2 regions of the Rhodococcus sp. NPDC058639 genome follow, and region 2 is predicted to be linked to the other one. Evidence: riboswitches for the same ligand, from Rfam matches in the RefSeq annotation. Region 2 holds a riboswitch; the other holds the start of a gene.
The links. A riboswitch is a leader RNA that binds a small molecule or an ion and turns the genes downstream of it on or off. The one in region 2 is predicted to bind cyclic di-AMP.

Region 1: another riboswitch for cyclic di-AMP. It lies ahead of ACFWU2_RS04920 (transglycosylase family protein); the one in region 2 lies ahead of ACFWU2_RS15210 (C40 family peptidase).

The regions. Positions count from the first base shown of each region.
Region 1 covers NZ_JBHXRF010000002.1:410,939-426,645, forward strand. The annotation lists gene ACFWU2_RS04895 (helix-turn-helix transcriptional regulator) at 1-613, opposite strand, end outside; partial or broken gene ACFWU2_RS04900 (HTH domain-containing protein) at 642-800, opposite strand; gene ACFWU2_RS04905 (VOC family protein) at 868-1,236, shown strand; gene ACFWU2_RS04910 (helicase-associated domain-containing protein) at 1,279-3,561, opposite strand; gene ACFWU2_RS04915 (hypothetical protein) at 3,622-3,810, shown strand; gene ACFWU2_RS04920 (transglycosylase family protein) at 3,938-4,519, opposite strand; cyclic di-AMP (ydaO/yuaA leader) riboswitch at 4,527-4,769, opposite strand; gene ACFWU2_RS04925 (YccF domain-containing protein) at 5,005-5,397, opposite strand; gene ACFWU2_RS04930 (hypothetical protein) at 5,394-5,636, opposite strand; gene ACFWU2_RS04935 (cold-shock protein) at 5,805-6,218, shown strand; gene ACFWU2_RS04940 (DUF2771 domain-containing protein) at 6,338-6,832, opposite strand; gene ACFWU2_RS04945 (MFS transporter) at 6,829-8,508, opposite strand; gene ACFWU2_RS04950 (glutaminyl-peptide cyclotransferase) at 8,606-9,427, opposite strand; gene ACFWU2_RS04955 (DUF3027 domain-containing protein) at 9,490-10,467, shown strand; gene ACFWU2_RS04960 (sacsin N-terminal ATP-binding-like domain-containing protein) at 10,469-13,276, shown strand; gene ACFWU2_RS04965 (phosphatase PAP2 family protein) at 13,273-13,812, shown strand; gene ACFWU2_RS04970 (DUF2530 domain-containing protein) at 13,858-14,106, opposite strand; gene ACFWU2_RS04975 (NCS2 family permease) at 14,188-15,657, shown strand; gene ACFWU2_RS04980 (MarR family winged helix-turn-helix transcriptional regulator) at 15,703-15,707, shown strand, end outside.
Region 2 covers NZ_JBHXRF010000007.1:101,359-117,065, reverse strand. The annotation lists gene pknB (Stk1 family PASTA domain-containing Ser/Thr kinase) at 1-1,171, shown strand, start outside; gene ACFWU2_RS15265 (class II 3-deoxy-7-phosphoheptulonate synthase) at 1,212-2,597, opposite strand; gene ACFWU2_RS15260 (polyadenylate-specific 3'-exoribonuclease AS) at 2,653-3,144, opposite strand; gene ACFWU2_RS15255 (lysophospholipid acyltransferase family protein) at 3,200-3,949, opposite strand; gene ACFWU2_RS15250 (ROK family protein) at 4,100-5,080, opposite strand; gene ACFWU2_RS15245 (hypothetical protein) at 5,098-5,511, opposite strand; gene ACFWU2_RS15240 (ArsA family ATPase) at 5,508-6,698, opposite strand; gene ACFWU2_RS15235 (SRPBCC family protein) at 6,731-7,168, opposite strand; gene ACFWU2_RS15230 (polyketide cyclase / dehydrase and lipid transport) at 7,261-7,650, opposite strand; gene ACFWU2_RS15225 (glycosyltransferase family 4 protein) at 7,661-8,857, opposite strand; gene ACFWU2_RS15220 (hypothetical protein) at 8,906-10,243, opposite strand; gene ACFWU2_RS15215 (NlpC/P60 family protein) at 10,274-11,320, opposite strand; gene ACFWU2_RS15210 (C40 family peptidase) at 11,465-12,040, opposite strand; cyclic di-AMP (ydaO/yuaA leader) riboswitch at 12,055-12,217, opposite strand; gene ACFWU2_RS15205 (DEDD exonuclease domain-containing protein) at 12,725-14,476, shown strand; gene ACFWU2_RS15200 (Lrp/AsnC family transcriptional regulator) at 14,510-14,785, shown strand; gene trpD (anthranilate phosphoribosyltransferase) at 14,853-15,707, opposite strand, start outside.

The DNA.
Region 1 (15,707 bases), on a different contig from region 2:
GCCGCGAACCCAAAATGCGTCCGGCGAGGTCGAGCCGATCTTCCCGTAGCCGTGCACGGACGGCGACCCGGCCCGGCGTTTCGGTGCGGCGCACGAGCCCGGCCCACACCGAGCGGAGGTCGTGACCCGTGCGGAGTCTCGCAGGTTCGGGAAGGACCTCGTAGCTGTCGAGCCGCTCCAGACTGAACAGTCGTGGTCGCTGTTCCTCGTCGGCGACGAGGTACCACCTGCCCGACTTCGCCGCCAGGCCGTACGGATCGAGGATGCGGGACAAGGCACGGTCGTCGCCGCTGCTCCGATAACGCACCCGCAGGCGGGGCAGGTTCAGGGGGTCGAGCGCCAGGTCGGCCACGCTCGCCGTGTCCCGCTGCGGACCGAGCCAGCCGGCATTGTCGACGACGACCAAGTCCGCCAGGCTCGGTCCGGCCCCCGCTGCCGCCCTACGCGCCGCGATCTTGCGGACGGCCATGTCGCGGGATCCGTCCAGGCCCAGTTGCTCGAGCTGCGCCCGGTCGAGGCCTGCTATCGACAACGCCTCCATCTCCGCGGGCTCGAGATGGGAGGCGTTCAGGCGCGCCCCGGGGGAGCAGGACGATGCCCCCGTGCCGGCCACGTTCGGCGTAGACGGGCACGCCGGCAGCCGAAAGCGCCTCGACGTCCCGCAGCACCGTGCGCCGGGACACCTCGAGCCTTTCGGCCAGCTCACTCGTCGACATGCGCTGACGCGTTTGCAGGAGCAAGAGCAGTGCGAGCAGTCGAGTGGCCTTCACAAATCCCGATCCTCGCGGAAAACATGACACGTTCTGACGCGATTGCGGGGTTGTGTCGGTTCCGTCCGAGCAACGAAGTACCGAGGAGGCCCGACCGATGCCCGCACCCAACCTGTTTCTCGTCTACGTCCGCGACGTGGATGCGGCGACCACGTTCTACAGCACCCTGTTCGACATCGAACCGGTGTTCGTCAGTCCCTATTACGTCGCGTTCGAGGTGGCCCCGGGGGTGGAGTTCGCAGTGTGGGCCGGCCGGAGCGACCACGCCACCCCGGGCACGCCCCGCACCTCCGAGATAGGCCTCACCGTTCCGGGGCACGCCTCCGAGGTGGACGAGATCTTCTCGCGGTGGAGTGCCACCGGAGTCGGGATTGTCGAGAAGCCTCACGACGACGTCTACGGTCGCACTTTCGTGATTGCCGACCCGGACGGAAATCTGATCCGGGTCGCGCCGGTGGACGCTTAACCGGTCGCAGAAGTCACGGGGTCCGCGCGGAATCTGTCATCGTCAGTCGACGAGCGCAACCGATGTCACGCGGTGCAGCACGAAACTGCGGACGGTTCCCGATGCGGGATCGAAGGCCTCGAGTTGCCCGCCGCCGACAGCAACCGGATCGACGATGCGGCGCGTCGCCACGCCCTGCGCGTCGACGTAGCCGAGGGTGATGCTGCGGTGTGCGTGCAGCGCGAGTTGCAGCAGCGCGAGGGTCGCTGTGCCTCCCGTTCGGCTGCCGTCCCCGCGAGCGGACGCGCCGGACGACGCGGACTCCGTACGGTCTCCGGCACGCAGGGTGCGGACGAGGGTCGCGAGTTGTTCCTCGTTCGGAGGCATGGGCCCCGCGTAGCGCGCGCGGGTCCGGGGCACCGTGACCCGGGCTCCGCGTGGGCGCAGATCGACGACCGCGCCCGACGAGTCCTCGCCCGCGGGCGCGAAACCCGCGGCACGCAACTCGGCGAGTACCTCGGCGAGCGGCGCCTGCGAGATCGCCACGGTCGGGGCGACGGCGCGTAGGGCGAGCGTGGCCGCAACGGGCGCGGAGAGCACCTCCGCCAGCAGGGCGGGATCGTCGGCGCGGACGAACGAACTCGCCACTCCTGCGCGGAGCCGTCCGTGCCGCCGGGCGACGTCGTCGATCAGATAGGTGAGCGCCTGCGGCACCGGGGTGCGGGAGTGGGCGGCGAACAGCGCATGCAGGTCACCCGCGCCCACTCCGGCGTCGAGCGCCCGCCGCACGCTGGCATCGCTGATCCGGTACACGGTCGCGGCGCCGGCCGACTCGATGTCGGCGACCAGTGCGATGCGATCGGCGAGTTCGGGCACGAGACGACCCGGAGCAACGATCGTCAGGTCCGCTTGGACGAGTACGTAGTCGACCGTCTCGGGCAAGGCCGCGGCGATCTCCGACTCGGCGTCTCCGCCGTGCAGGAGAGCCTTGCCGGCGGAGGAGAGGCTGCCGTGTGCGACGAGGGCGAGTGCGGTGGCTTCCCGGATGGTTTCGGTGACGGTGTCGAGGTCGAATCGGCCCGCCCAGCGCGGCCTGCGCCACGCCGCGGTAGCGCGGATGTCTGCGACGGTGGGGGCGGAGCCGGGGACGTCGGCGAGAACCTCCAGCAGTAGCCGCCTGTCGCGGACGGCGGTCGCGGATTTCACTTCGTCGGACAGCGCCGCGATCGGCTTGTCGCTCTGGTCGCGTCGACCCGCCAGCCACGGTCGGCGGGGCATATCCAGCCACGCGCCCGCCAGAACGGCCCAGCGGTGAGCCGGGGGTGCCGTGAGCCAGCCGTCGGCCGACGTGGTGGGAGCCCAGTAGTCGTCGATATCTCCCGGCGGAGGGGGGTCGGGAATACCGCGGGCGAGGAGACCGGCAGCAGCGAGCACCTCGACGAGCAACGCGGCGTGCGGGTCCTCGATACCCACGGCCTTCGCAAGACGGTGGAGTTCACGTACTCCCAGCCCTCCGGCCTTCAGAACGGGGGCGGGTTGCTCGCCGAGCGTGGATAGAAGGTCCTCGCAGTGCCGGAGGAGTTCGAGCGCGGCGCCGGCAGCGGTGGCATTGACATCGGTCAGTGCGCGAACGGCTTTGGAGGTGCGCGGCGCGGTCAGCGAGCCGGGATCGAACGGCGCATCGCCGCGGATCGCCTGGCCCACGCGATGCGGCAGTTCCACGGTCTCGTCGTCGATTCGGACGAGCAATCCTGCGGCGAGAAGTTTCTGGACGGGCCGGTCCTCGGGAGTGCCCGGTGCCGCGTCACGGGTGCGTCCCACCGGCGAGGTCCGGGCAAGGGTGTCGAGGATGCTGCGCTGGGCGGGTTCGAGCTCGGCGAGCATCCCCTCGAGTTCCTCCCGGGACGGAAGGTCGGCGTCGCCGGCCCGGCCGATCCGCCACGGAACGGCGTCCACGGATGCGGCGACGAGTCGCAGGGCGTCAGAGGGGCCCCACACGAGCAGCAACCCTCGGAGCTTGTCGAGTATGCGATCGGTCGCCTTGGCGCCGAGGCGGCCCCCGAGTGCTTCGAGGAGCGTGCTTCGCGGCACGGCGGCGTCCACGGCACCGAGGCCCGCCAGAGCGGCAATGATCCCGAAGTCGGCTGTGGTCAGTTCGTCGGCGGCGCGGAAGACCGAAGCCCGTTGTTGCGCGCGACTCGCCAGAACAGTCATCGTCGCAGGTGGGGGTACGACCAAGTCGGGCCGCGCGTGCAGTGCAGCAGCGAGTTCGGTGTCGCGGCGACCGGACAGCCACCGGGCGAGGGAGTCCGGTGCGGTGTCGGGCGCAGGCGTGGTCGAGGTCATCCGTTTCAGATTAGAGACCTGAGGTGGCCCACCACGAACTCACCTGCCAAAATGAGCGGCATGGCTACCTCTTCGAAGAAACAGTACGTCGACCACGGATGGCCCGAGCTGGCCGACGGAGACCATGCGGTCACCGAGTTGTCCTCCACGCGTTCCGGCCCCCTTTCGCCGTACGGCGAGGACATGGTCTTTCCGCTCCCGGTCGAGGACCTGCCCTACACGCATCCCCGCACGGTCATCAACCGCTGATTCTTCGTCTGGCCCGGCCTCGCGAGAGGCCGGGCGTAGCGAGGGTGGACTGCGTCGTTCACCCTGCACGGCACGTGAAAGAGCCCCGCACCGGATCGGTGCGGGGCTCTTTCGTGTCTGTGGGGAATTACTGGGGGAGAACGGCGCGAACGGCGTCGAGGACGCTCGGATCGAGCTGGATGCCGGCGTCCTGGAGAGCCTCGACGCCCTGCTCGAAGCCGGCGATGATGTTCTGAGCCTCGGGCGGCAGTGCGGGAGCCTCGGGCAGCTGCGGCACGGGGTTGCTGACACTCGGTGCCGACGGTGCGCTCGGAGTGGCGTCGACGGCGCGCTCGGTCGGAGCGCTGGACAGGCCCAGGCTCGAGGAGCACGACGGCCATGCGCCCCATCCCTGGCCGGCGAGGACGCGCTCGGCGACAGCGATCTGCTGCTCGCGGCTGGCCTCTGCTGCGGTCGGGGCGTAGTCGCCACCGCCGTAGGCGTTCCAGGTGCTGGGGGAGAACTGAAGGCCACCGTGGTAGCCGTTGCCGGTGTTGATGGCCCAGTTGCCGCCGGACTCGCACTGTGCGAGGCGATCCCAGTCGGAGTCGGGGGCTGCCGCAGCGGTGCCGCCGAAGGCGACGCCGGTGACACCGAGGACTGCGCCGGTCAGCGCGAACTTCGCGACGGTACGACCGGTGTTGGAGGGCTTGCGATGGCGTCCGCTCATGTTCCGAATTTCCTCTCCGTACGCACCTACGAGGTCAGCTGTCGGGTTCGGGCTGAAGAGGTAGCCCGGCCGTCGCGTCCCGTCTGTGACGGGTCGCACGCTCCGTGGAGCGGTACGGCTTCACCCCTAGGGTCGTTGCTCGCGCATCGGCCCGGGCCTCCTGGAAATTGTCCGGCGAACCGGGCGATTTCCTGGGAGACCGGTGGGTCCCCCGTTTCCTGTCCCGTGGATCTTTCGTTGGGACCTCCGAGTCCGCGGGACAGGAATTTGGCGCGGCGGATTCGGACCGGCCGAGCCAGGCGGTTCGACCGGTCATGACCGTAACGGTTGGGCGGGGGAGTGTCACCATTTGATAACGCACGACTAGTCCGGCCGGACCGTGGGTAGAGCGGCGTGCGCGTCAGAGAAGGTGCAGGTAGTCGCGGGCGTAGCCACTCAATCCTGTTTCGACGCTCGTTTGTTACTGCACCGTGATGTGACTAACGTCACACATACTGAGGGCGTGAATCCACCGAAACGATTTCCTTGCCGAGCGGCATCAGAGAGATCGGGACCATTTTGAGATTGGCGATGGCCAAGGGGATACCGATGATCGTGATCGCCATGGCGATCGCGGTGGTGATATGGGCGAGAGCCAGCCAGATGCCCGCGACCAGGATCCAGATGACATTTCCGATGAGCGACGCCGCGCCCGCGCCCGGCTTGTCGACAGTCGTCTTGCCGAACGGCCACAGCGCGTAGACACCGATCCGGAACGACGCGATGCCGAACGGGATCGTGATGATGAGGATGCAGCAGACCACACCGGCAAGGAAGTAGCCGAGGGCGAGCCACAGGCCGCCGAAAACCAGCCAGATGATGTTCAGCAGAACCCTCATGTATTCCGTCCGTTCCGGGCGCGACGGCCCGACTGCAGGGCGAACCCGATAGCGAGAGCGAAACCGAGCGGCCACGCCAAGGTGAGGAGATAGAGCACCAGACCCGGTGTCCCGTCGGTGAGTGCGGGGATCAAAAAGATGGCGACGACCGCGACGACGCCGACGGCGAAGCACGCCACAGCGGCCTTCAGGAGGCCGTTGCGGGGAGGTCTGGGGGAAGCGGAGGAAGAAGTACCCACGCGTCCACGGTAGTCCTCTGCGGACGGAACCGGGCAAATGGCTCGGGGTACACTGGGGATCGTCTACGCGTCCCGCTCCAACCGAGTCGGGGCGCGTTGTGCATGTCCAGTTGTTGTGCAATCCACGCGTGCCCACGGGGCGCGGCTGTCGAGGAGCGGGTGAGCGCGGTGCCAACCGGCAAGGTGAAGTGGTACGACGTCGAAAAGGGATTCGGATTCCTGTCCCAGGACGACGGTGAGGACGTCTACGTCCGCGCCTCCGCGCTGCCGGACGGCGTCGAGGCGCTCAAGCCCGGGCAGCGTGTCGAATTCGGCATGGCAGTGGGCCGGCGGGGTCCGCAAGCGCTCAAGGTCGAGTTGCTCGAGCAGCCGACGCTCCGCCAGACCGCCGGCCGCCGCGAAGCGGCACCCCAGCAGAAGCGGCGTTCACCCGACGAATTGCACGGCATGGTCGAGGACATGATCAAGCTGCTCGAGGCGGGGGTTCAACCCAACCTGCGGCGTGGACGCTACCCGGACCGCAAGGCGGGGCAGACGATCTCCGAGGTCATGCGCGCAATCGCCCGGGAACTCGATCACTGACTTTCTGACGCGGCTGTACGTCGGCCTCGAGCCTGTGGCGCATCGGATCCGGAAACGGACCCGATGCGCCATTCGCTTTTCGGACTACTGCCCCCTGGCGCTGACCCGAAGGTCTGGGATCAGAACGTCTGAATAGCCCACACAGCGTGCGCGATCGGTTCGCCCGCCTCGTCGACGACGGCCGACGGGAGCTGAACTTCCACACCCAGCAACTGCATCGACGGGTCGCTGGGCACGGTCACGGCGCGCTGCGCGCCGGACTCGAACATGACACCGTCCAGGAACGTCTCGCCGGTCTCGACGTCGCCGTACACCGCGATGAGGCGCCACGGAGCGTCGGAGATCTCCGCGGGGAGCGACAGCTGGAGGGGGTAGCCCGCAGGCACGGCCAGCGTCGTGATCGCGTTCTCGGTGCAGTCCTCCAGGTAGAGGTTGCAGTACTGGGTGGGGTCCGCGGTCACCGCCGTCCCGGCGGCGTAGGCGGTGATCTGGGGCGGCGTGGGCTCGGCGGAGTCGACGAGCTTCCACACCACCACGGTGAAAGCCGCCGCGACGACCACGAGGGCCACCACGATCACTGCGATCGTCTTCTTCGTCCGAGCTTGCAGGTTCATCGATTCCCATTTCCGGTTGCGTGTCCACCGGGACGAACGGTCCGCCCGGTGCCTGTCTCTGTGGAGACGTGTTCTGGCCTGCGTCCACCGAGTCCCGGCAGGAGCGTGCTCCCACGGTAGGTGAGCAGAGTCTGTGCGAAACCCAGGATCAAGATGACCGTCACCACGGAAAAGCCCAGCCACAACTCGGTGGGGAGCAGTACGCCCATCGCGCCACCGAGGACCCAGCTCAGCTGAAGTACGGTCTCGGATCGGCCGAAACCGGACGCGATCGACTCTTCGGGAAGGTCCTGCTGGAGTGACGCGTCCAGAGACACCTTCGCCAGCGCGCTCGCGCACGCGGCGACGAGCGCGGCGAGCGCGGCAGCGAGCACGTGATCGGTCGCGGCGACGATCGCGGCGACGATCACCACCGCGGCGGCGCAGCGCACCACGATCACTGCGGGACGTCCGAGCGTCATCCGCGCACCCGTCGCGTTGCCGGCGAAGTTGCCGATCGCGGCAGCGGCGCCGACCAGGCCGAGGGTCGCGGCCTGCATGATCGGATCGTGGTCCGTCGTGGCCTTCGCGACGAACGCCATGAACAACGTCAGAAACCCGGTGAGAACGCGGATCGTGCCGTTGCCCCAGAGACCGGTGACAACCGTCCTGCCGAGAGGTTGTTTTCGTTTGCCGTTGCTCGTGTGGATGACTTCGGTTTTCGTGTCGAGCACTTCGGTCGGTGCCTCGGACCCGCGGTACGACAGCGTCGCGGGAACTTCACCTTCGGTGACCTCCACCCACGCGGGGATCCGCATGCTGAGGTAGGCGCCGAACGCCGCGATGGCGGCGCACAGCCACAGCGCACCCGACGAGCCGAACGCCCAGGCTGCGGCCGCGGCGACCGCACCGGCGCCGATCGTGCCGCCGACCAGACCGAACACGGTCAGTCGCGAGTTGACGCGCACCAGGTCTATCTCGGGTGGCAGGACTCGGGGCGTCACCGCGGATTTGAGCACGGCGAACGATTTGCTGAGCACCATCATCGCCAGCGCCGCGGGATACAGCGCCCAACTGTCGAAGTTGAACACCAGGACCACCGCCAGCACCGCCCGCAGTGCGAACGACGTCGCCAGCGCCAGCCGCCGCCCGTGCTGCAGGCGGTCGAGCAGAGGCCCGATCAGTGGAGCAATGACCGCGAAGGGCGCGATGGTGATGAGGAGGTACAGCGCGACCTTGGTCTTGTCCTCCCCGGTCGCGGCGGAGAAGAACAGAGTGTTCGCGAGTGCGACCGCAATGGCCGCGTCGGAGGCGAAATTCGCCATCGTCGCGTAGGTCAGCGCCGTGAGTCCCGACTTGTCGGCGCCGTCCGCCGTCGCGGCTCTCCGGAAGGTCGCGATGCCTTTGTGGGTGAGTTCGCGGCTGCGCAGCGCGGCAACCCGGGTCACCGTCAGCTTGCGAGGTATCCGCGGAGCCCGCGGCGGCGCCTCGGACGACGAGTGATCGTCGTCGCGGCTGCCCGCCGCTTTCGTTCCGGGCGGTCGCGCGGTCTCGTCGACGGGATGGAGCGGAGGCAGGGGCGTGCGGCGTCCCGACACGCGTCGAGGCGGCGGGTAGTTGCTGTAGCCCGGATGCCGCGAGCCCGGGGCACGGCCGTCCGCCCTGTCGGGGCTAGCTTGCTCGTGCGGCTCGGTCACGTGATCGATTCTTCCCCACGACGCACCCTGCGTGCAGCCGGGCATGCCATGGAGTCGCCCACCCCGGGCGAGCGCCGCCAGTTCGCTGCGCACGCGATCACGGGACGAAACGCACTTCGAACAGGGCGGGCCAGTACTTGCCGGTCACGAGAAAGCGATCCGTGCCGGGTATCTGCGCGATCCCGTTCAGTACGTCGACAGCACCCGCATCCTCGGTAGGTAACTCGTCGCGCAGTGCCGCGGCGTCGATCTGTGCCTCCACCCGACCGGTGGCCGGGTCGATGCGAAGAATCTCGTCGGTCTTCCACACGTTCGCGTAGACCGTGCCGTCCTCGGCGCACTCGAGTTCGTTCAGCTGTGAGACCGCGCGACCGTCACGATGCACGGTGACCCGCCCTCGTTCGGCGAAGGTGACCGGATCACGGAAGGTCAGTTCCGACGATCCGTCGCTCATGACCAGGTCGTCGGACCGGGCGCACAGCCCCCAGCCCTCGCCGTCGACGCCGACACGGCGACGCTCGCCGAGCGTGTCCCGGTCGCGGGCGAGCGCCACGCCGTCCTGCCAGGTCAGCTGCCAGACCGTGTCGCCCGCCACCGTGATGCCCTCGCCGAAGAGGTCGGCGTCCAACTCCACGCGGGTTCGGTCGTCCGGCGCAATCACCGCGGGCACCGTCGAGGTGTCGAGCGGACGCGCCGAGAGCCAGGACTGCCCCTCGAGTCCGGTGCTTTCGAGGAGGTCGCCGCCGTCCACCTCGAGTCCCTGGGTGAACGCGCCCGGGTCGTGCGGATGGGTCGCGAGGACTTCCACCCGGAGTTGCTCCGGCGGTTCACCCGGCTCCGCAACCTGTCTGTCCGCACATCCCGCGACGGCCGCGCACGCTGTCAGGACGAGCGTTGCGGAGAGGAAAAGGCGGCGCACGCGCTCATCATGGCATCAGGTTCTCGCTACCCGGGGGCGCGCCGCCGGGGTGGTGCGGCAGAATGGGCTTCGTGAGTGTTGTGCCTTCTGCCACTGCCCCCGGTACGGACCCTGCGGTCGACCCCGCGGTGCGATCTCTGCTCGCCGGGGCCGTCGACGTCGCCCGAACCGCGCTCGTCGAACTCGGAGAGGGTGGAATCGGTGCATATCTGGGCGTGACCTTCGAGAACGAGTACGCGGCCACGCACCGGTTCGCGGCGGAACTTCCCGGCTACCGCGGGTGGCAATGGGCTGTCGTGGTCGCGGCGGTCCCGGGCTCGGACCATGTGACGCTGAGCGAACTCGTGCTGCTGCCCGGCCCCGATTCGTTGATCGCCCCGGCGTGGGTTCCGTGGAACGAGCGGATCCGCCCCGGCGACCTCGGACCGGGTGATCTGCTCGCGCCGGTTCCCGATGACCCCCGTCTCGTGCCCGGCTATGTGCAGTCCGGCGATCCGGAGGTCGACGAGACCGCCCTCGAGATCGGGCTGGGCCGCAAGCAGGTGATGAGCCTCGAAGGACGTCTCGAAGATGCTCAGCGCTGGTATGAGGGCGACTACGGCCCGAACTCGGAGATGGCCAAGGCAGCTCCCTCCACGTGCGGGCTGTGCGGCTTCTACCTCCCGCTCGCGGGATCGCTGCGCGCCGCGTTCGGCGTGTGCGGAAACGAGCTCGCTGCCGACGGGCACGTCGTGCACGCCGAGTACGGATGTGGTGCGCACTCGGACACGACCCTCCCCACCGGCGCAGGCTCTCCGCAGTACTCCGCGTACGACGATGCGGCCGTGGAGATCGTCGAGATTCCGCGCGCCCGCACCGAGAGCAACTCGACCGAGAAGAACGAGTCGGCGAAGAACGGCTCGCCGGCGAGCGACCCGGCCGAGAACGGCGCCCCGGCCGAGAAGACCACCTCGGATGAGGAAGACTCCGCCGAGCTGAGCGACGCGACCGAGAAGAACGACGTGACCGAGAAGAACGACGCGACCGGGCAGACCGACTGACGTGCCGGCCCCCGACTCCGCGGATCCGTTCGGTACCGCGGCGCTCCGGGACGGCATCGTCGCGGCGTGGCGGTCGTCGCCCACTCGGTTGCGAGAGGACGCCGCCACCGAAGCCGATTACGTTCGCGCGGGCTATCGCGACCGGGTTCTCACCGAACTCGCCCAGAACGCCGCCGACGCCGCAACTCGCGCCGGCATTCCCGGTGAGATGCGGGTCTGGTGCGACGGCGACGCGCTCCACGTCGCCAACGTCGGAGAACCTCTCGACGAAGCCGGGTTGCAGGCACTGACGGCGCTGCGCGCCTCCAGCAAGAAGCAGGGAGTCGGGCAGTTCGGTGTGGGCTTCACGGCCGTCCTCTCGGTCGCCGACGAAATCGAGGTGCGCTCCCGCACCGGGTCCGTTCGCTTCTCGGAATCCCGCACACGCGACGTCCTCGCCGACCACGACCTCCCGGTGCCCACATCGGGGATCCCTGCCCTGCGACTGGCGTGGCCGACCGGCACCACACCCTCCGACGGCACCGACACGGAGGTCGTGCTGCACCTCAGGCCGGGAATCGACGCGCAAGAGTTGCTCGACCGCTTCCGCGACGAGGCCGTCGACGTACTGCTCGAACTCCCGGCCCTACACACCGTGGTCGTCGACGGACACGAACTGACACGTACGGAGGCACCGCTCCCGTCCGGTCTGCACGACGTGCGGATCGGGGACCTCCGCTGGTGGGAGTACCGCGGCTCGTCGGCGCGGTGGCTCGTGCCGGTCGTGCGCGACCGGGTGCGGCCCGTCACCGCCGACGTGCTTCGCGCACCCACCCGTTCCGACGAGGAACTGTCCCTGCCGGCGCTCGTCGTCGCCGATGTGGCGATGCAGCCGGACCGTCGCCGGATGCTGCCGGGTGCACACATCGAGGCGGCGGGCGAGGGTTATGCGTCGTTCGTCGCGGCACTGCCGGCCGACCAGCGACTCGACCTCGTGCCCACGCCGGGCTTCGCGCGCAGCGACGCCGACCACCGTCTGCGTGAAGCGGTCCTCGACGATCTTCGGAGCCGGCCATGGTTGCCGGCTGCCGACGGCAGTGCAGACCTGCTGCCTTCGCGGGCGGTCGCATTTCCGGGACTCACCGACGAGTTGGCAGAGGTGCTCGCCGACATCGTCCCCGGACTGATCTCGCCTGCGCTGTGTACGCCGCGCTACGCTCCCGCCCTCGCCGCGGTGGACGTCCAGCTCATCGGCCCCGCGCGACTCGCCGAACTGCTCTCCGGCCACCACCGTGAGCCGCACTGGTGGAACACGCTGTACGAGGCGCTGATGCCGCTCGTCGTCGACGGGGTGGTCGCGGAGGAACTCGCCTCCCTGCCGGTCCCGTTGTCGGACGGGCGCACGGTGACCGGTCCTCGCACCACGGTGCTGGCCTCCGACCTGCCCGAGGTCCGGGACCTGGCGTTGCCGTGGGTACGGCTCGTGCATCCCGACGCGGCCCATCCGCTGCTCGTGCGGTTGGGTGCGGGCACCGTGAGCGCCGCCGATCTCCTGTCCGATCCGGCGCTCGTCGCGGCGGTCGAGGACGCCGACCTCGACGACCCCACCGACGACACTCCCGCGAAGCTCGCCGATGTCGTCCTGCGACTTGTCACGCATGTGTCTGCGAGTGCCGTTCCCCGCGAACTGGGCGCCTTGCCGCTGCCCGACGCGCACGGCGAGCTCACGCCGGCGGACGAGTTGCTCCTGCCCGGCGCACCCCTCGCGGAGGTCCTCGTCGACGATGCGCCGTTCGGCACCGTCGCGGAAGACATCGTCGAGAAGTACGGTGCCGATGCGCTCCGCGCTGTCGGTGTCGGCTGGGGATTCACCGTCCTGCGAGCCGAGTTGCCCACCGGACCGGACCACAACCTTCCCGATGAGGACCTGTGGTGGGAGACGGTCGACACCGATCCGGACACGCTCGTGGCGGTGCGTGACCTCGACCTGGTCGACGAGGACCGCTGGGCGCAAGCGCTCGCGCTGCTGGCCTCCGACCCGGCGACTGCCGCAGCACTCGCCGACCGCGCCGGTTACACGGCCTGGTGGCTGCGTAACGAAGCGATCCTCGACGGGCAGCGGCTTGGCCGTTACCGATGGGCCGACGACACCACCTTCGAGGGTCTGCTCGACCCGTGCACACATCCCGATGCGGACGCGTTCCGCAGTTGTCTCGCAGGTGACGGACTCGACGACCTCGATCTCGCTCAGACCCTCCTCGATCGGCTCGCCGACCCGGCGCGTCACCCCACACCTGCGGTGATCGTCGCCGCCCACACGACTCTCGCCCGCGCGTTCGCGGCCGGCACCGTCGAAGCCGACGCCGTGACACTGCCCGACGGTGTTCGGGCCGTGTCCGGGGCGGTGGTCGACGCCGCCGACGCGCTGATCCCGGACCGGCCGTGGTGGGTCGGGGTGATTCCGCCCGATCGGCTCGTCACGGGTGCGGCGGGAACCGCGGCGGCACTCGCCGACCTTCTCGACCTGCCGGTCGCGTCGGCTGTTCTCACGGCCGAGCCCACCCGGCCGGGCAGGGCCACGACGTGGGACCGCGAACCCGCTGCGGTCGCGGCCACGGTGGTGACGGGCGCACCCCTCCCGAAGGGCAGCCTCGTCATGCACGACCGGCTCACCGTTCGCTGCTCCGGCGCCCTGACCGGCGACCACGACGTGTCGTGGTGGGTCGACGCCTCGGGTTCGACCCACAGCACCGCCGAGGGGCTTGCGCCCGCTGTCGCGGCGGGAGGCGTTGCGCACTCTGTCGCGGGGCAGGGTGGCGCACGGTCGTGACGCTCGACGTCGATGTGCTCGAGTGGGCGGTCGCCGTCCGCGAGCCGTGGCTGACGTCGCTGATGACCGGCATCACGCACACCGGCGGTGTCGGCGCCACCATCGTGCTCGCCCTGATCGCTGCGGTGCTGCTGATGCGGGCCGGCAGGACGGGCGACGCAATCCTTGTGGGCGGCGCCGTGCTGACCGGGTGGCCGGTGATGGCCCTGCTGAAAAACCTGTTCGGGCGGACTCGCCCACCCGGACCGGAGCGGTTGATCGTGATCCAGACCGAATCGTTCCCGTCGGGTCACGCGATGATGACCGCCATCCTCGCGACGGTGCTCGCCGTCGTCGTGGTGCGGACCTGGCCGCGCAGGGACCGGCGGCGGATCGCCGCGCTCACCGTCCTGGGCACCTACTCGCTGGTCGTGGGATTGTCCCGGATCTACCTCGCTGCGCACTGGACGACCGACGTGGTCGCAGGCTGGATCTGCGGTGTCGTGTGGGCATTGCTCTGGGTGTGGTTTCTCACTCGGGTGCGTCCGGCCCGATGAGCGCTGCCGGGGGCGTTCCGGCATACCGCGGCCCCGCGACGAGCGTCAATCCAAGCCGACCTGCGCGCCGCGATGCCCCCGTCGTGCCGCGCGCCGCTGGGCGAGAAACAGAGCAGAACCCAACAGCCCCACCAGAATTCCCGCGATACACACCGGCAGGATGTCGCTCCAGCGGTCCCCGCCGAGCAGCACGACGACGGTCGCTACCACCCACAATGCGGTTCCGATTGCGAGTACGGGGCGCGGATCGGCGAGGCGCCGGGTCCGGGCTGCGGCAGTGTGGGCTGGATTCACGATTTGCAGATTAGTTCGTTTCGACTGCAATAATCTTTTCCCGTTGCGACGCACCGTACTCGACGAGCGGAATTCATGGACATGGCAGTGGGCACCGAACCCGAGCGATCATCCTTTGTGGATACGTATTTCAAGATCTCCGAGCGGGGCTCGACGCTGTCCCGCGAGGTGCGTGGTGGCATCGTCACCTTCTTCGCGATGTCCTACATCGTTGTCCTCAACCCGCTGATTCTCGGCAGTTTCTCCGCCGACGACGCGACCGCCAAGATCGATGTTCTCGGCAACATCCTCCCGATCAATCAGGTCGCGGCGGTCACCGCACTGGTCGCGGGTCTGATGAGCATCGTCTTCGGTGTCGTCGCGAACTATCCGTTCGCGATCGCAGCCGGACTGGGCATCAACAGCCTGCTCGCCGTGAGCATCGCGCCGCAGGTGACGTGGCCCGAAGCGATGGGCCTGGTCGTCATCGACGGCATCATCATCGTGGTGCTGGCCCTCACCGGCTTCCGTACCGCCGTCTTCAATGCGATCCCGCCGGCCCTCAAGGCTGCGATCGCCGCCGGTATCGGCGCGTTCATCGCGATGATCGGCCTGGTCGACGCAGGTTTCGTCCGCCGCATCCCCGATGCCGCCGGGACGACCGTGCCGGTCGGACTGGGTATCGACGGATCCATTGCCTCGTGGCCCACGTTCGTGTTCGTCCTGGGTGTGCTGATCATGGGCGTGCTGGTCGCGAGGAAGGTCCGCGGCGGTCTGCTGATCGGCATCGTCGTCACGACGATCATCGCGATGATCGTCGAAGCGGTTGCCGACGTCGGCCCGTCGCTCGGAACGAACCCCAAGGGCTGGAACCTGAGCACGCCGGAGGCTCCCGGATCGTTCCTGGGCATTCCGGATCTGAGCCTGGTCGGTCAGTTCGACCTCTTCGGAGCCTTCACCCGCATCGGCGTGATCGCCGCGACGCTGTTGGTGTTCACCCTGGTCCTCGCGAACTTCTTCGACGCCATGGGCACCATGACCGGCCTCGGCAAGGAAGCCGGACTCACCGACAAGGACGGCAACCTGCCCAGCGTCGGGAAGGCCCTGGTCGTCGAGGGTGCCGGCGCGATCGTCGGTGGTGGCGCGTCGGCGTCGTCGAACACGGTGTTCGTCGAATCGGCCTCGGGTATCGCCGAGGGTGCACGCACGGGCCTGGCGAACGTCGTGACCGGCGTGCTGTTCCTGCTGGCCATGTTCCTCACCCCGCTCTACGAAGTGGTTCCGATCGAGGCGGCCGCGCCGGCACTGGTCGTCGTGGGTGCGCTCATGATCGGTCAGGTCCGCGACATCGACTTCTCCGATTTCGCCGTGGCTCTGCCCGCCTTCCTGACGATCATGGTGATGCCGTTCACCTACTCGATCGCCAACGGCATCGGCGTCGGATTCATCACCTGGGTGATCCTGCATGCGGCCGGAGGCCGGATCCGCACCATCCACCCGATCCTCTGGATCGTCGCGGTGCTCTTCGCGGTGTATTTCGCGATCGATCCGATCACCGAAGTTCTCACCTAGCCGCGTCGGGCCGCGTCCGGGCCCAGGTGACGTATTGTGCTCGCCATGAT
Region 2 (15,707 bases):
CGCGACGAGCGCGGTGCCCGCGGCCTCACCTCCTGCCGCAGTCGAAGGTCCGGCGTCCCGGGCAGAACCTGCGACGACGGTGATCTCGTCGCCGGAATCGACGTCGTCGCACGCTCCCACCGCCGTCTACCCGGCCGGACCCGAGCAGCGCGCCCCCGCAGATCCCGGCGCGGTACCGCAGGCCGAGCTGCATCCCACCCGCACGATGCACACCAAGGTCGTCACGCAGCCGCATCCTCGCTCCGACCCGGAGCAGCCTGCACCGCAGCCCGATTACGTACACGAGCATCACCGGCACCGGCGCTCGGTGGTCGGGTGGATCGCGGCGATTCTCGTACTCGCACTGTTCATGGGCATCGCGGGATGGTGGCTCGGCGCCGGCCGGCTCACCGACGTACCGACGGTCAACGGACTGGACCGCGCGGCCGCGGTCTCCGCGATCGAGGCGGCGGGGCTGACGGCCGAGGTTCGCGGCGAGTATTCCGACGACATCCCGCCCGAGACGGTGCTGGGCACCGATCCCCCGACGGGCTCCCGTGTCCCGGACGGCAACTCCGTGGCGCTACTGGTCTCGCTGGGGCCGCCCACGGTGCCGAACGTCGCCGGATCAGGTGAGCTGTCGGTCGTCGAGGACGAATTGCGCCGGCGCACGTTCGAGCCCGTGGACGGCGGAAGCGCCTTCAGCACGACAGTCCCCGAGGGTGGTGTCGCGGCGCTCGATCCGGCACCCGGGACAGTCCTGCCCGTCGGATCGCAGGTCAAAGTCGTGGTGAGCAAGGGCTCCCCGCCGGTGGAACTGCCCGATCTCACCGGACGAACCGTCGACGACGCCCGGCGCATCCTCGACGAAGCCGGCCTGACGGTGCAGGACGTGCGGGAAGTGTTCGACCCCGAGGTCGACGGCGGTCGCGTCGCGGGCACCGATCCGGAGGCGGGTACCGAAGTCCGCGCGGGCAGCACTCTGACATTGCTGGTGTCCAACGCCGTCAAGGTGCCGTCGATGCTCGGACGGTCGGTCGGTTCGGCACGGGACGAGCTGCGGGAACTGGGGTTCGACGTGTCGGTGCGGCAGGTCGCCGACTCCGACCGCTCGGTGGTGATCGCTCAGAGCCCGGGTGCGAACGGTCGCGCCGAAGAGGGCAGCACGATCACACTGACCGCGCTGCCCTGATCGGCTCCGCCACCGGCGGAGTGATGTCCCAGGCGGAGGGCTAGCCCCGCAGCATCTCGGCGACGAGGAACGCCAGTTCGATCGACTGCTGGGTGTTGAGCCGGGGGTCGCACGCCGTTTCGTACCGACCGTGCAGGTCGAGGTCGGAGATGTCCTGGGCACCGCCGAGGCACTCGGTGACGTTCTCGCCGGTGAGTTCGATGTGGATGCCGCCGGGGTGGGTGCCGAGCGCGCGGTGCACCTCGAAGAAGCCCTGCACCTCGTCGACGATGCGGTCGAAGTGGCGGGTCTTGTACCCGGTCGATGCCTCGTGGGTGTTGCCGTGCATCGGATCGCACTGCCAGATCACCTTGTGGCCGGTGGCCTCGACGGCCGCGACGATACCGGGCAGCACCTCCCGAACCTTCCCGTGACCCATACGGGAGATCAACGTCAGGCGACCGGGCTTGTTGGTGGGGTCGAGGCGCTCGACGTATTCGGCGGCCATCTCGGGTGTGGTCGACGGGCCGATCTTCAGGCCGATCGGGTTCGACAGCAGTTCGGCGAACGCGATGTGCGCTCCGTCGAGCTGACGGGTGCGGTCGCCGATCCACAGGAAGTGGGCCGACAGGTCGTACAGACGCGGTTCGTCACCGGAGGTGTCGAGACGCAACATCGCGCGCTCGTAGTCGAGGACGAGTGCCTCGTGGCTGGCGAAGATGGTCGCGGCCCGCAGGTTGGGGTCGACCACGCCGCAGGCATCCATGAAGCGCAGGCCGCGGTCGATCTCGGAGGCGAGTGCCTCGTACCGGGCGCCGGCCGGCGACGACGCCACGAAGGCGCGGTTCCAGTCGTGCACGCGGTGCAGGTCGGCTTCACCGGCGGCGGTGGCGGCGCGCACCAGGTTCATCGCGGCACTCGCGTTGGCGTAGGCGCGTACCAGCCGCGACGGGTCGTGCGCGCGCACACTCTCTTCGGCGACGAGAGAGTTGATCATGTCGCCGCGGTAGGACTTCAGGCCCAGCGCATCCGTGTCGGACGAGCGAGGCTTGGCGTACTGACCGGCGATTCGCGCGACCTTGACCACCGGCGTCGATGCGCCGTAGGTGAGCACGACGGCCATCTGCAGCAGCGTGCGGATGTTGCCCCTGATATGCGGTTCGGTGTTGTCGGCGAACGTTTCCGCGCAGTCACCTCCCTGCAGGAGGAACGCCTCACCGCGCGCGACGGCCGCGAGCTGGCGCTGCAGCTCCTCGACCTCGCTCGGCACGGTGATCGGGGGCACGCTCTCGAGCACGGTCCGCATCGCGGCCGCCTGATCTTCCGGCCAGCTCGGTTGTTGCAACGCCGGCTTGGCGAGCGCCGCGTCGAGTTGGTCGCGCAGCTCCGCCGGAAGTGGAGGCAGTTCGGGCAAGCGGTCGATCGGCACGTCCACAGTCCAGTTCACAGAACCAGGATATGACCCGGCGCGTTCTGCCGTGCGATCACCCCGGATCGCAGTGTCACCGGGAGCGGCGGGCGACCTCGATCGCTTCGAACTTCGCGAGGTTGTGGCGGGCGTCGGCGAGCGCGTCGTGGTTGTCGTCGGGCACCCGGGGCAACGGGGGCCGGCCTGAGTATTCCCAGTGTTGCCGGAGTTCGCGCGTGTACCGCGGGAGTACCTCCGGCAGTTCCGGCATGGTTCCCCACAATTGCACCAGCACGACGTGGTCGTACGCGCCGATCCACGCCCAGAGTTCGGGTTGGACGCCCGGCCTGGGAACGAGGAACTTCAGCAGGTCGTCGCGGATCCGCTCGCGCGAACGCCACGCGGGATGCGACCGAGGAGGCAGCTTCGGAAGAACATTGCGGCGCACCCACTCCCCGGCCCGGTCGGGATCGAACTCCGTTGACACCGCGTAGAACTCGCGGCCGTCTTCGCAGGCGACACCGATCGATACGAGTTCGATGGTTCGACCGTCCTCGATGAACTCGCAGTCGTAGAAGTAGCGCACGCACTCACATTATGCCGGTGGGACCGTCGAGCGTGCCCGCGGGGTCGCGGCGCGATCAGCCCGCTTGGGTGTCGGGCAGGCGATCCGCCGTCGGAGTCTGGACGGCAGCCTTCCCGTCCGCGATGTCCTGGGGCTTCGGCTCCTTGAGGGAGGCCGCATAGATGTCGACGTACTCCTGGCCCGACAACTGCATGAGCGCGTACATGACTTCGTCGGTGACGGTGCGCTCGACGAACCGGTTGCCGCCCATGCCTTCGAAACGCGAGAAGTCGATGGGCTTACCGATGCGTACGGTGACCTTCGCCGGACGCCATATCTTGGATCCGATGGGGTTCATCTGGTCGGTCCCGATCATCGCGACCGGAATGACGGGGACGCCGGTCTCGAGCGCGAGCCGGGCGAGGCCGGTTTTGCCTTTGTACAGACGACCGTCGGGCGAGCGGGTGCCCTCCGGGTAGATCCCGAGGAGTTTCTGCTGACCGAGGACACGGGTGCCGGCCGCGAGAGCGTCCTGCGCGGCATCGGCGCTGGTGCGGTCGATGGGCACCTGGCCGGCCGCGGAGAAGAACCAGCGCTGGAAGCGACCCTTGAGGCCCGTGCCGGTGAAGTACTCACTCTTGGCGAGGAAGGTGATCCGCCGCCGAACCAGCAGGGGAAGGTAGAACGAGTCGAGGACGGCTCGGTGATTACTCGCCAGGATGGCCGGACCGTTGACGGGAATATGTTCGCCGCCTTCGAATTTCGGGCGTCCCATCAGCAAGAGCAGCGGGCCCAGCAGAACGTACTTCAACAGCCAGTACCACATGGCATCCTTCCCCGACATAGATCGGTCCCCGACATAGATCGGTGCGGGCAGCACAACCGGCCCGTCGGTCGACTCTACGACGATGCGCCCACCACACGCACATCGGCCACGTGCCCGGCCCCACGCAACGCCGCCGAGGTGACACGGATCTCACCCCTCGATGGCCGCCCGCGCGAGGTCCGCCGCCCCGACGAGCCCGGCCGCGTCGCCGAGCTGGGTCACGCGGACCCGCGCGAGAGGCCGATGTCCGGCACCGGTGGTCGCGGCGGCGTAGCGCTCTCGGGCGTCGTCGAGGAACAACGACGCCGAACCGGACACCCCACCTCCGACCACAATGATTTCGGGGTCGTAGATGTCGGCCACCATCGCCAGTCCCAACCCCAGCCAACGAGCGAACTCGGCGATCGCGGCCACCGCGAGCGGGTCGCCGTCCTGTGCGGCGCCGGCGATCCGGCGCCCGGTCAGCGAACCGGGATCGGCGTCGACATGTGCCGCGAGCTGAGACCTGCCGGGGTCCGCGGCGAGCATCTCTACCGCGGTATCGACGAGTGCTGTTCCACTGCAGTATCTTTCCCAGCACCCACGCTTGCCGCACGGGCACGGCCGCCCGTCCGGCACTACCTGGAGATGACCGAGTTCCGGCGCGACGCCGTAGGCCCCGCGGTACAGCCGACCGTCGATGAGCAGGGCGGCACCGATCCCGGTTCCGAGCGCGACGACCACCGCAACTCTGCTCCCTGCCGCCGCCCCGAACCGATATTCGGCCCACGCCGCGGCGTTGGCGTCGTGCTCGAGCACCACGGGCAGCCCGAATCTCTCGGAGAGCGTCGCCCCGACCGGGGCACCGACCCACGGGAGATGCGGAGCGAATCGGACGGTCGTGCAGTCGGCCGTGAGGAAACCCGCGACCGCAAGACCGACCGCAGCGACGTCGTTACGTTCGGCGAGGTGCCGTACGACGCGGTGCAGGGCGTCCTCGAGCACGGGGGCCGACCCGGGAGTCTGTGCTCGCACCGAATCCACCACTTCACCGGCACGGTTCACCACCGCTGCGCGGATGCTGGTGCCGCCCACGTCGATTCCGATCGTGTGGCGGTCGGATGAATCGCGCTGCCGCAGGTCCGGGTTCATACCTACAGCCTGCGGCGTCAGGGGCGGATGGTGACGGAAATCGGCACGAATCCCCCGCCGTTGTCGCGAGGCTCAGGCGGCGTCGGATCCGTGGGCGCCGACGGGTCGGGCCGTCCCGGGAGATACCGCTCGAGCAGTTCGCGTACCAGAGCGATCAACGCCGCGAGTTGGGATGCGAGGAGCGTGAGCAACTCGTGGTTCTCCCCGCGGAACAGCGCCACCACCGCGCACACCGGGCACCAGGAACACCCGGTGGTCGCCGGTCGCCCGGATTCGCCTGCGTCGGCGTGCGCACCGGGCTCCTCCGGAACCGGTCCCGAGACGTCGCCGCGACCGGCAAGTTGTTCGGCCACGCCGTCCAAGTAGTCGAGGACCGTGTCGGCCAGGACCCGCAGGTCGGCGAGGAGAGCGTCGTGGTCGTTGTTGCTCACTGCGGCCACACCGCCGGGTCGGGCACGAAGTGCACGAGCAGATCGGTGCCGTCGAACTCCGCGTCGGAGACCGTGCATCTGCGCAGCACCGAGGCGAGGTGCACCCGACGGCGGATGCCGTCGGCACCGACCACAAGGTGGTCGTCGACTCGGCCCAATGTCAGCGACGCCGGATCCGCCAGCGGCAGATACATCCGCATCGCATACACCGCGTCCACCCCCGTCCCCGACTCGTGCTGTACGCGAATCCGTTCCATGCCGTCCCGAAGGGTGGCCGGATCGCGGAGATCCCGGAGATCGGTCGCCAGGTCTCCGAGAGACGCCCACCCTACCGGTTCTTCGTCGCGTTGCTCACACCCGACCACCGGCACCTCGGTGACGATCGAGGTCATTTCGTCGAGCACGGCCAGTTGGTCGGCACGCCGGCGCGCGAGCCACCGCGCGGCCGGGCCGTCGCCGTCGAACGCCGGCACGATCCCGTTGGCGATCACGGCCTCGAGGGTCAGGCCGATCAGGGCGGCCCACGAGCGGAGCCGGACCATCTCCGCACGACCCGCACGGTCGGGAGTGGAGACGAGCACGGCGGTGGTCCTGTCCGGGTTCTCGAACAGGTCGCGGGTGGCGGCAATCCCCGAGAGAACCCGGTCGAACAACGCCACCACGACCGTCAGGCGCGGGTCCGGCCCGATCGCCGCCTCGACGCGGCTGTGCTGCGGCCAGATGCGATCCATATAGTCCGAGATCGTGCGCGGCGCCGCGAGCATGCGCACCGCGTCCGCCGATGCGGGGGCGTCCACGATCACGGTGTGCCAGCGTCCGCTGTCGGCCAAGCGCGCCACCTCCGAGAGGGCGAGCAGTTCCTCCACCCCGGGAAGGCCGGTGAGTTCTTCGGGCGCGGGCAGAGCGAAGCGGTCGCCGTGCTCATGGCCCGCGGCGATCGACGCCAGTGACGCCAGGCTCGCGAAGCGTTGCTCGAGCAACGCGAGCGAATCGATCTCGATCAGGTCGACCCCGTCCCCTGCCGAGCGCACACCGTCACCGGGGGCAACGTCGAGGACACCGGCCAGCGAATGCGCCTGGTCGATGGAGGCGATCAGCACCGGTGCCCCGGTGCGGGCGATGCCGAGCGCGGTCGCCGCGGCCAGCGTGGTCTTGCCTGCTCCGCCCTTGCCGAAGAACACACGCACGCGCGCGGGGGTGGTGGCCTCGCTCGAGGTGCTCAGCCCTCCACCTGCTTCTTCAGTTCCTTGAGCGCGGTGTCGGTGATGACCTTCTCCGCCTTGCGCTTGAACAGTCCGATCATCGGGATGTTGACGTCCACGGTGAGCTGGTAGTCGACGACCGTTCCGCCGTCCGGGGTGTCGTTGAGAACGTACGAGCCGGACTGCGCCTTCTGGATCTCTCCGGATTCGAGTTCCCAGCTCACGGCGCGGCCGTCTTCGGCCCACTGGTATCGCAGGACGTAGGTGTCCTTCACGATTCCGGCGTCGAGCACGAAGCGGACCCGGTCCGCGAGACCATCAGGCCTGGTGCTCAGTACCTCGACGGTTTTGGCGGCTTCGACCCATGTGGGGTAGGCGGCGAAGTCGGCGATGACAGCCATGACCCGATCGGCCGGCGCATCGATGGTGATCGACCTCTTGGTCTTATCGGCCATGCGATGAATGCTCCCTTTCGTCCGTCCACCCGACACAGCGCGCTCGGCGCCGTCGCCCGTTGTCTATCACACCGTATCCGGCGGCTCCGCCGTCAGAGGCGCGGGGATTCGCCCGCCGGACGACCTGCCTCGAGGCGTGCCTTCACCTCGAACGCCATCTTCTTTCCCGCGACGCGCCGCTCGCGGGTGATGCCGGCGATGTTCACCGATGCGATGCGCGACGGTGCGACACCCGTCGGTTCACAGTGCAGAAAGTAGTGGACGACGGCTCCGTCGAGAACCGGTTCGATCCACACTTCCATCGTTCCGTTCAGCGGGCCCGCGACGGCCCATCGGATGCCCTTCTCGGCTCGGTCCTCCCGGACCGTGAGCGCGAGCTCGGGCCACCACTCGCGCCATCGCGCGGGCGACGCCAGGGCGGTCGCGATCCGTTCCGGGGGTGCGGCGATGAAGGTTTGGTCCGCCACCTGAATGCTGCTCACGGGGACAGCTTCACATACCCGCCGACGGTGTCCGTCCGTCGCCCCGCCGATCGGGATCCGTCGCCGAAGGCACGGGCTCCACCTCGAGGAATCGGCGCAGCTTTGCGCCCAGCACGTCCCATCGCCACTCGGTCGACACCCATTCGCGTCCCGCCGCGCCCATCGCCGCGGCGCGGTCCCGGTCGGCGAGGATTCCACTGACGGCCGTCGCGATCGCGGTCACCGACGTGCCGTCGACGACGAATCCGGTCTCCCCGTCCCGCACGGTTTCGGGAGCGCCCCCGGACCGCCCCGCAACCACAGGGACACCGGTCGCGGACGCTTCGAGGTACACGATGCCGAGTCCTTCGACATCCAGTCCGCCTCCCCGGGTCCGGCACGGCATGGCGAACACGTCGGCGATGGTGTGATGGGCCGCGAGTTCGGCAGCGGGGACGCCACCGGTGAAGACGACATGGTCGGTGACACCGGTGCGGTGTGCGAGGTCGCGGAGCCGGTCCTCGTAGGGTCCACCACCGACGATCACGAGCACCGCGCCGTCGATCCGGCGCCGGATCTCGGGCAGGGCGCGGATCAGCATGTCCTGGCCTTTGCGCGGGACGAGCCGCGACAGGCACAGCACCGTCGGGCGGTCGCCGAGCCGGTAGCGGGCGCGCAACTCGGCGCGTGCGACCGGGTCCGGGCAGAAAACGTCGGTGTCCACTCCCGACGGGAGGTGTTCGAGTGCGGCATGCGGGCCGAATGCCGACGCGAATCGGCTGCGCGTGTAGCGGCTCACATAGGTGATGGTGTCGGTGTGGTCGCCGATCCGGCGTAGGGCCTGACGTCCGCCCGGCACCATCGACCAGCCGACTTCGTGGCCGTGAGTACTCGCGATCACGCGCTCCGCCCCGGCTCGTCGCAAGGCGGGAGCCATCAGCGCCAGCGGTGCGGATGCTCCGAACCACACGCTCTCGCAGCCGTACTCGGATACCAGGCGCGCTGCGCGTCGAGCGACGTCCGGGGTGGGGAGCATCAGCGTCGTCGGATGCCGCACCACCTCGTACCGCTGCTGCGCGTCGAACTTCACGTGACTGTCCCCGCGCCAGCGAGGTGCGTAGACAACGAGATCCTCGGGACGCAACTGCCCGGTGAACGCCTGCAGGTACGACTGGATACCGCCGGGTCGGGGCGGAAAGTCATTCGTGACCAGCAGAGTTCGCGACATGGCTACACCGTAGCGATGCCCGGGCCGAGTCCGGGTGGACGGGTGGGTTCAGCCCACGGTGAGTCGTTCGGAGACCCAGTCGCCCCACCGGCCCACAAAGTCGTCGGTCCCGAGTCCCACGACCTCCCGGAGCGCGTCGTCGACCTCGTCCGGCTCGGCCGGTCCCGTCGCGAGCGCTCGGTACAGCGACGTCAACCGGTCGGCGCCGAACTCGTCGGCGGTGAACGCCGCCACGGACCACGCCTTCTCGTAGGCGCTGCGTGCGCCCTCACCTGCTGTGAACTCGGAATCGTCGGGTAGTGCCCGGGGTAGGCCGTTGCGGAGAGAATCCGCGACGAGAGTCGGTGCGATCCGGCGAAGGTCGTTCGCGGTGACGCCGCCCGCGAAGTCCGTGCCCGTTCCGCGGTACCCGATGTAGTCGGCATAACCCTCGAGGATCCACAGCGGGGAGCCGTCGACCGTCTCGGTCCGGGTGGCGATGTGCACCATCTCGTGCCGCAGCAGGGCGCGCAGACCCTGAGCGGTCAGGCGTTCCCCCGCATCCGGAGCGAAGACGATCCGCTGTCCGGTCGCGGTGTCCATTCCGGGCCGGACGGCGTCCGAGACCGCGACGGCTGCGATTTCCTCCCCGTCGTGGCGGGTTCCCACCTGGTGTGTGAATTCCTCCCGCGATCCCGTCGCGACGACGAGGGCGCGCCGGGACCATTCCTCTCCCCACACGTCGGAGACGGCGTCGACCGCGGAGTCGAGTTCGGTCGCCGTCGCCTCGATGAGGTCGCGGCGGTCGGTGGGCCCTATCACCAGCGAACTGCCTCCGGAGGTCGCGACCTCCGCGACATGGAGCGGTCCGTGGTCCCACGGGCCGCGCCACGTCACTGCTCCGGGAATCACGGGCGCATCGTCTGCGAGCAGCCATCCGCCGGACCGCTCGACGAACAACGCCGTGACGGGACGGCGGGTCGGTTCCTCGTCGACACCGTCGACCGCGTAGCGGAGATAGACGATGTGCGCACGCACCGGGTCCGCGCCGAACGCTGCGGTGAGGGTCGTGGGTACGTCGAGGTCCGGTTCGGGTCCCAGCTCGTATCCGAAATCGGCGAGGGGCACCGCCCGGAGCGACTCCGCGCGCAGCGTTTCGGCCTCGAGCAGTGTTGTGGCGGCCGGGTCGATCACCGTCGCCAGCGCGGCGCGGTCGGCGCGGCGCACCGCATCCGCCCAGCGATCGACCAGCGACTGCAGTTCGGTGCGGGTCGTCTGCTCGGTGTCGGCCGAGTCCGCGGGCGCGACGACGAGGAGCACACCGGCAGTGACGACAGCGAGAACGAGCCCGGCCAAGCCGAGACGTTCCCACCGCCGATCACGGTTTGTCGACGCAGGCGCAGGCACGGCGGCCAGTGTAAGGGGCCGCCCGCGCGGTCAGTACCGGCGTGCGCTGTGGAAGGGGAAGCTGGCCATCGACTGCACCTTGACGGGTACACCGAACGTAGAGGCGTGCACGATGTTGCCGTCACCCGCGTAGAGGCCCACGTGGGAGGCATCGTCGTAGAAGATCACCACGTCGCCGGGCTGAAGGTTGTCGCGCGAGACGGGGATGCCGCCCTGCGCCTGGGCCTGGCTCGAGCGCGGCAGGGTCTTGCCCACCTGGTTGTACGCCCACACGACGAGTCCCGAGCAGTCGAACTGGTTCGGTCCGGTTGCGCCCCATACGTACGGGTCGCCGATCCGGGTCATGGCAGCGCGGAGCGCGCCCCCACCGGTGCCGGGAACGAGGTGCTGGAGGATCGTGTCGGCGTCGAGACCGGGCGGGAACGGAGTGCCTGCGAGCACTTCCTTTTCCTGGTCGCTCAGCGCGTCGAAGGCGTCGAGGACGCCGGCGATATCGGCTTCGAGTTCGGCCTTGCGGCGCTGCAGATCGTCCCGGAGTACCTGTGCCTCCTCGGCCGCGACCGCGGCGGCTTCCGCCGATCGCTCCGACGAGGCGGCCACTTCGGCGGCCGCGGCCGTGGCGACCTTGAATCGTTCGACGTCGCGGGCCGTCTGGGCGCCGAGGACGTCGAGCAGCACCATCTGGTCGAGCATCTGCTGCGGCGAGTCACTGACCATCAGGGCGAAGAGCCGGTTGGTGCGGGCCCCCCGGTAGTTCGCCTGCGTGAGTTTGTCCACGGTGGGCTTGAACCGGGCGACCTCGGCGCGCGCCAGGTCCAGCGCGTCGCGGTCCTCGGCGGCAACCGCCTCGGTGGCCTGCTGGTCGGCGATCTTCTTCTCGAGGTCCAGCCCGGCGTTGTGAAGGGCTTCGGTGGTCTGTTCGGACCGACGGGACAGGTCCGCCAGATGTTCGAGCTTTGCCGTGGGGCTGTCGTCCACCGGCTGCGCCCCCGCGGGCGAGAGGGAGACGGCCAACGCCATCAAGACCGCAACCGCCAACACCGCACGAATTGCCTGCTTCGTCCTATCGGAAACCACGAAGGCGCATCCTTTCCAAAGGTCTCGATGAGGTTACGGAATGGCATACGTTTGTGTCTACCCGGTGGTAGCGACCCGGACTACGACGTGAGGGTGGGTCCGGCCTGAGCCGGACCCACCCTCACGTAGCTGCATACCGACGGATCAGAAGCGGCGTGCTCCGTCGACCGGCATCGAGTCGAGCGGTGCGATCTTCACCGGCTGGCTCGAGGTGGACGCGTGCACGATGTTGCCGCCACCGACGTAGATCCCGGTGTGGCTTCCGCCGTAGAACGACACGACGTCGCCCGGCATCAGGTCGGAGATGTTCACGGCCTGACCGGCGGATGCCTGGTCGTAGCTGGTGCGGGGAACGTTCAGTCCGGCCTGCTGGTAGGCCCACTGCACGAGACCGGAGCAGTCGAACGAGCTCGGGCCGGCGGCGCCGTACACGTAGGGGGACCCGATCTTGCTCTGGGCGGCGTCGGCTGCACGCTGGCCGACCGAGGTGAACGGGGCGGTGTATGCCGCAGGCGCGGGGGCGTTTCCGGCCTGCTGGGGGATCAGGTTGGCGACCTCGGGCGGCAGGGTGACACCGGCCGGGAGGTCGAAGGATCCGACTCCGGGGATGTTGACGGTGTCCGCCGTGGCGGGGCCGGCCGAGACGGTGACTGCGCCGAGCGCGATGGCTCCGGCGACGAGCGCGCGCCGAACGGTGCGCTTGTTGTTCTGCGAAACCACGAGGGGGGTGCTCCATTTCTTCCGTTCGCCCGCCGACCGAGTTAGCTGACGGGTTCGGGCCGGAAGTCAGCCCTACCCTTCGCCGGCGAGCGGCTGAAGGGATTCACCCCAGGTACTAAGTGGGTCCCCGGCTCGGATCCTCCGTGACTGGAGCCTCCGATTAGGCGGTGACCGAGCGGCTCCGACACGGGAGTGGGCCGGAAAAACACTCCGCTTGGTCTCGAGAAGGTTACGAAACGGCAACGGAGAAGTCGAGTGCCTTCCGTGAGCATTGTCCCTTTTGGTTTAATTTCGGTCACTTTTGCGCCCGGTGCTCCCCTTCGATAACGAAGCAATAACGACCGGTCTGCTTTACTTCGCGCGCCGTGCGCGACACGACGAGTTCTACCCCGGTGCCGACGACGTCCGCGCGGACGCTTTCCCAGGTCCGCGGCCCGATCCCGGGGACGGGCGTACCCGCACGCAGCGACGCTCCGACACCGCTCCAGCGCCGGGCCGATCGGTATGTTTCGAGGTAGTCGAACGTCCTTGTATCCCAAACCGAAAGACCCCTGTGACGCTCGTCTCTCGCACCCGTACGCGCGCCCGCCGACGTCGTTTTCCGAGGTGAGGTCACGGCCCGGGCACGGGGCTGTGGCGGAGGGGCCGGCGGCCGTGTCGGTGCCGATTCCTAGGCTCGGCCGCATGACGTCGCCGCCACGGTTCACCGAATCCGGGCCCGGAGTCCAGCTCGGCTTCGACGAATTGGACACCCCGCTCCGAGACACCACCTTCGTCGTCGTCGACTTGGAAACCACCGGCGGGCGGGCAGGCGACGACGCGATCACCGAGATCGGCGCGGTCAAGATCCGCGGCGGAGAGGTCCTCGGCGAGTTCGCGACGCTGGTGGACCCGGGGCGTGCGATCCCGCCGCACATCGTGCAGCTCACCGGCATCACCACCGCGATGGTGTACGCCGCGCCGAAGATCGACGAGGTGCTGCCGGCGTTTCTCGAGTTCGCCGCGGGTTCGGTACTCGTCGCCCACAACGCCGGATTCGACGTCGGTTTCCTCAAAGCCGCGACCGCCCGGTGCGGCGCGGCGTGGCCACGTTTCCCGGTGGTCTGCACAGTCAAACTGGCGCGTCGCGTCCTCGGCCGCGACGAGGCGCCCTCGGTGAAACTCTCGGCACTCGCCCAGCTCTTCCGCGTCTCGACGCAGCCGACACACCGCGCGCTCGACGACGCCCGCGCCACCGTGGACGTCCTGCACGCGCTCATCGAGCGCGTCGGCAATCTGGGCGTCCACAGTCTCACCGAGCTCCGGGACTACATCCCGGCCGTCACCAGCGAACAACGGGCCAAGCGCACGCTCGCCGCGCACCTGCCCCGGCGACCGGGTGTCTACATGTTCCGCGGACCGTCGGACGAAGTGCTCTACGTCGGCACCGCCGTCGATCTCCACCGCCGGGTGCGCTCCTACTTCACCGGGTCGGAGACGCGCCCCCGGCTGCGCGAAATGGTCGCGGTGACCACCCGCATCGACCACGTCGAGTGCGCCCACGGCCTCGAAGCGGGTGTGCGTGAACTCCGGTTGCTCGCAGCCCATGCGCCGCCCTACAACCGCCGCTCGAAGTACCCCACCCGTGGGTGGTGGATCGTGCTCACGGACGACCCGTTCCCGCGTTTCGCGGTCAGCCGCACCCCTGCCGCCGACGCGATCGGGCCGTTCTCGGCACGCACAGCAGCGTCCGAGGTTTCGACCCACCTCGCCGAGCTGTGCGGGATCCGCACCTGCACCCGCCGGATCGGCCGTACCGGCAAGCACGGGGACCGGTGCCTGCCCGAGGCCGTGGGTGCGTGTGCAGCCGCGACCTTCGGAGTTCAGGACGCGGCCGCGTACTCGCGACAGGTCGAACGTGCCCGCGCCGTGATCCGGGGTGGCGACGACAAGGTTCTCCACGACCTGCACGGCCGGCTCGACCGGCTCGTCCTCGACGAACTGTTCGAGAACGCGGCACGTCTGCGCGACCGCGCGGCCGGCACGCTGCTGGCCCTGCGACGCACCCAGCGACTCGCCGCGCTCGCCGCGGTGGACGAACTCGTCGCGGCCCGTCCACGCGACGAGGGCGGGTGGGAGTTCGCGGTCGTGCGGGCGGGAAGACTCGCGTCCGCCGGGGTCGCGCCCCGGGGGGTGCCGCCGATGCCGGTCGTGGACGCCATCGTCGCGTCTGCGGAGACGGTCCGGCCGGCTCCGGGGCCGTTCCGGGGCGCCTCGCCCGAAGAACTGGGCCTGGTGGCACGCTGGCTGGACTCCGGGGGTGTCCGTATCGTCCGCACCAGCCACGGGTGGTGCGAACCGGCTCTCGGCGCCGGTCGCTGGAGCGGATGGGCCGAGAAAGCACGTGACGCCCGCGCGGTATCCGCCGTGGCGCCCGACGAGCGAACGACCACATAGTCTGATGGAACCCGAGGAAGGCAAGGAGCCCTCATGATCAACGCCATCGTCCTGATCGACGCCGAAGCGCACCGTATTCCGGAGACCGCGCAAGCGGTGGCCGACCTGGCCGGGGTCGACAAGGTGTATTCGTGCGCCGGGGACGTCGACCTGGTGGCTCTGGTGCGCGTCCGCGACCACGAGCAGATCGCCGAAGTGGTCACGCGCGGCATCAACAAGGTCGAAGGCGTGACGAAGACCGTCACGCATATCGCTTTTCAGTCCTACTCGAGCGCGGACGTCGACGCGGGTTTCTCGATCGGCAGCTGATCCGCCCGGCGGACGACTGTGGGCCCGGACTCCGAAGAGTCCGGGCCCACCTTCAATTCGCGGACTTCTATGCTCCCGGAGCGGCACCGAGACGGGTGGTCACCTCGGACCACACCCGGAGGACTTCTTCGGCCCGGCCGCTGTCGATCGCGGCAGCAGCGGCCTCGAGTCCGGCCTCGAGCGCCTCCTCGAGACTGTCGCCGATCCCGCGGAACGCCGCGATCGCGCCGGCCGCGTTGAGCAGGACCGCGTCGCGCACCGGCCCGGCCTCCCCCGCCAGTACCGCACGGGCGATGGCGGCATTCTTCTCTGCGTCGCCACCGCGTAGCGCCTCGAGCGGTACCCGGGCGATGCCGAGGTCGGTGGGGTCGAGGGTGACGACCCGGACCTCTCCGTCCCGCACGATATGGACGGTGGAGGTGGTCGAGGTGGTGAGTTCGTCGAGGCCGTCGTCGCCGCGCACCACCAGGGCCGAGTTCCCGCGCTGGGCGAGCACACCGGCGACGGTGCCGACGAGGTTCTCGAATGCGCATCCGATCAGACCCGCGCGCGGGCGCGCGGGGTTGGTCAGCGGCCCCAGCACATTGAACGCCGTCGGGATGCCGATCTGCTTGCGCGGGGCCGCGGCGAAACGGAGTGCGGGGTGGTAGACCGGCGCGAAGCAGAATCCGATGCCCGCCTCGACCACCGACTGCGCCACCTCCTCCGGCCCGAGGTCGATGTGGACGCCCAGTGCCTCGAGCACGTCGGCGCCGCCGCTCTTCGACGACGCCGCCCGGTTGCCGTGCTTGACGACGCGGATCCCGGACGCTGCGACGACGATCGACGCCATCGTCGAGATGTTCACGGTGTCGGCGCGGTCACCGCCGGTGCCGACGACGTCGACCACATCGTTGTCGACGGGAACGAGCCGGGCGTAGCC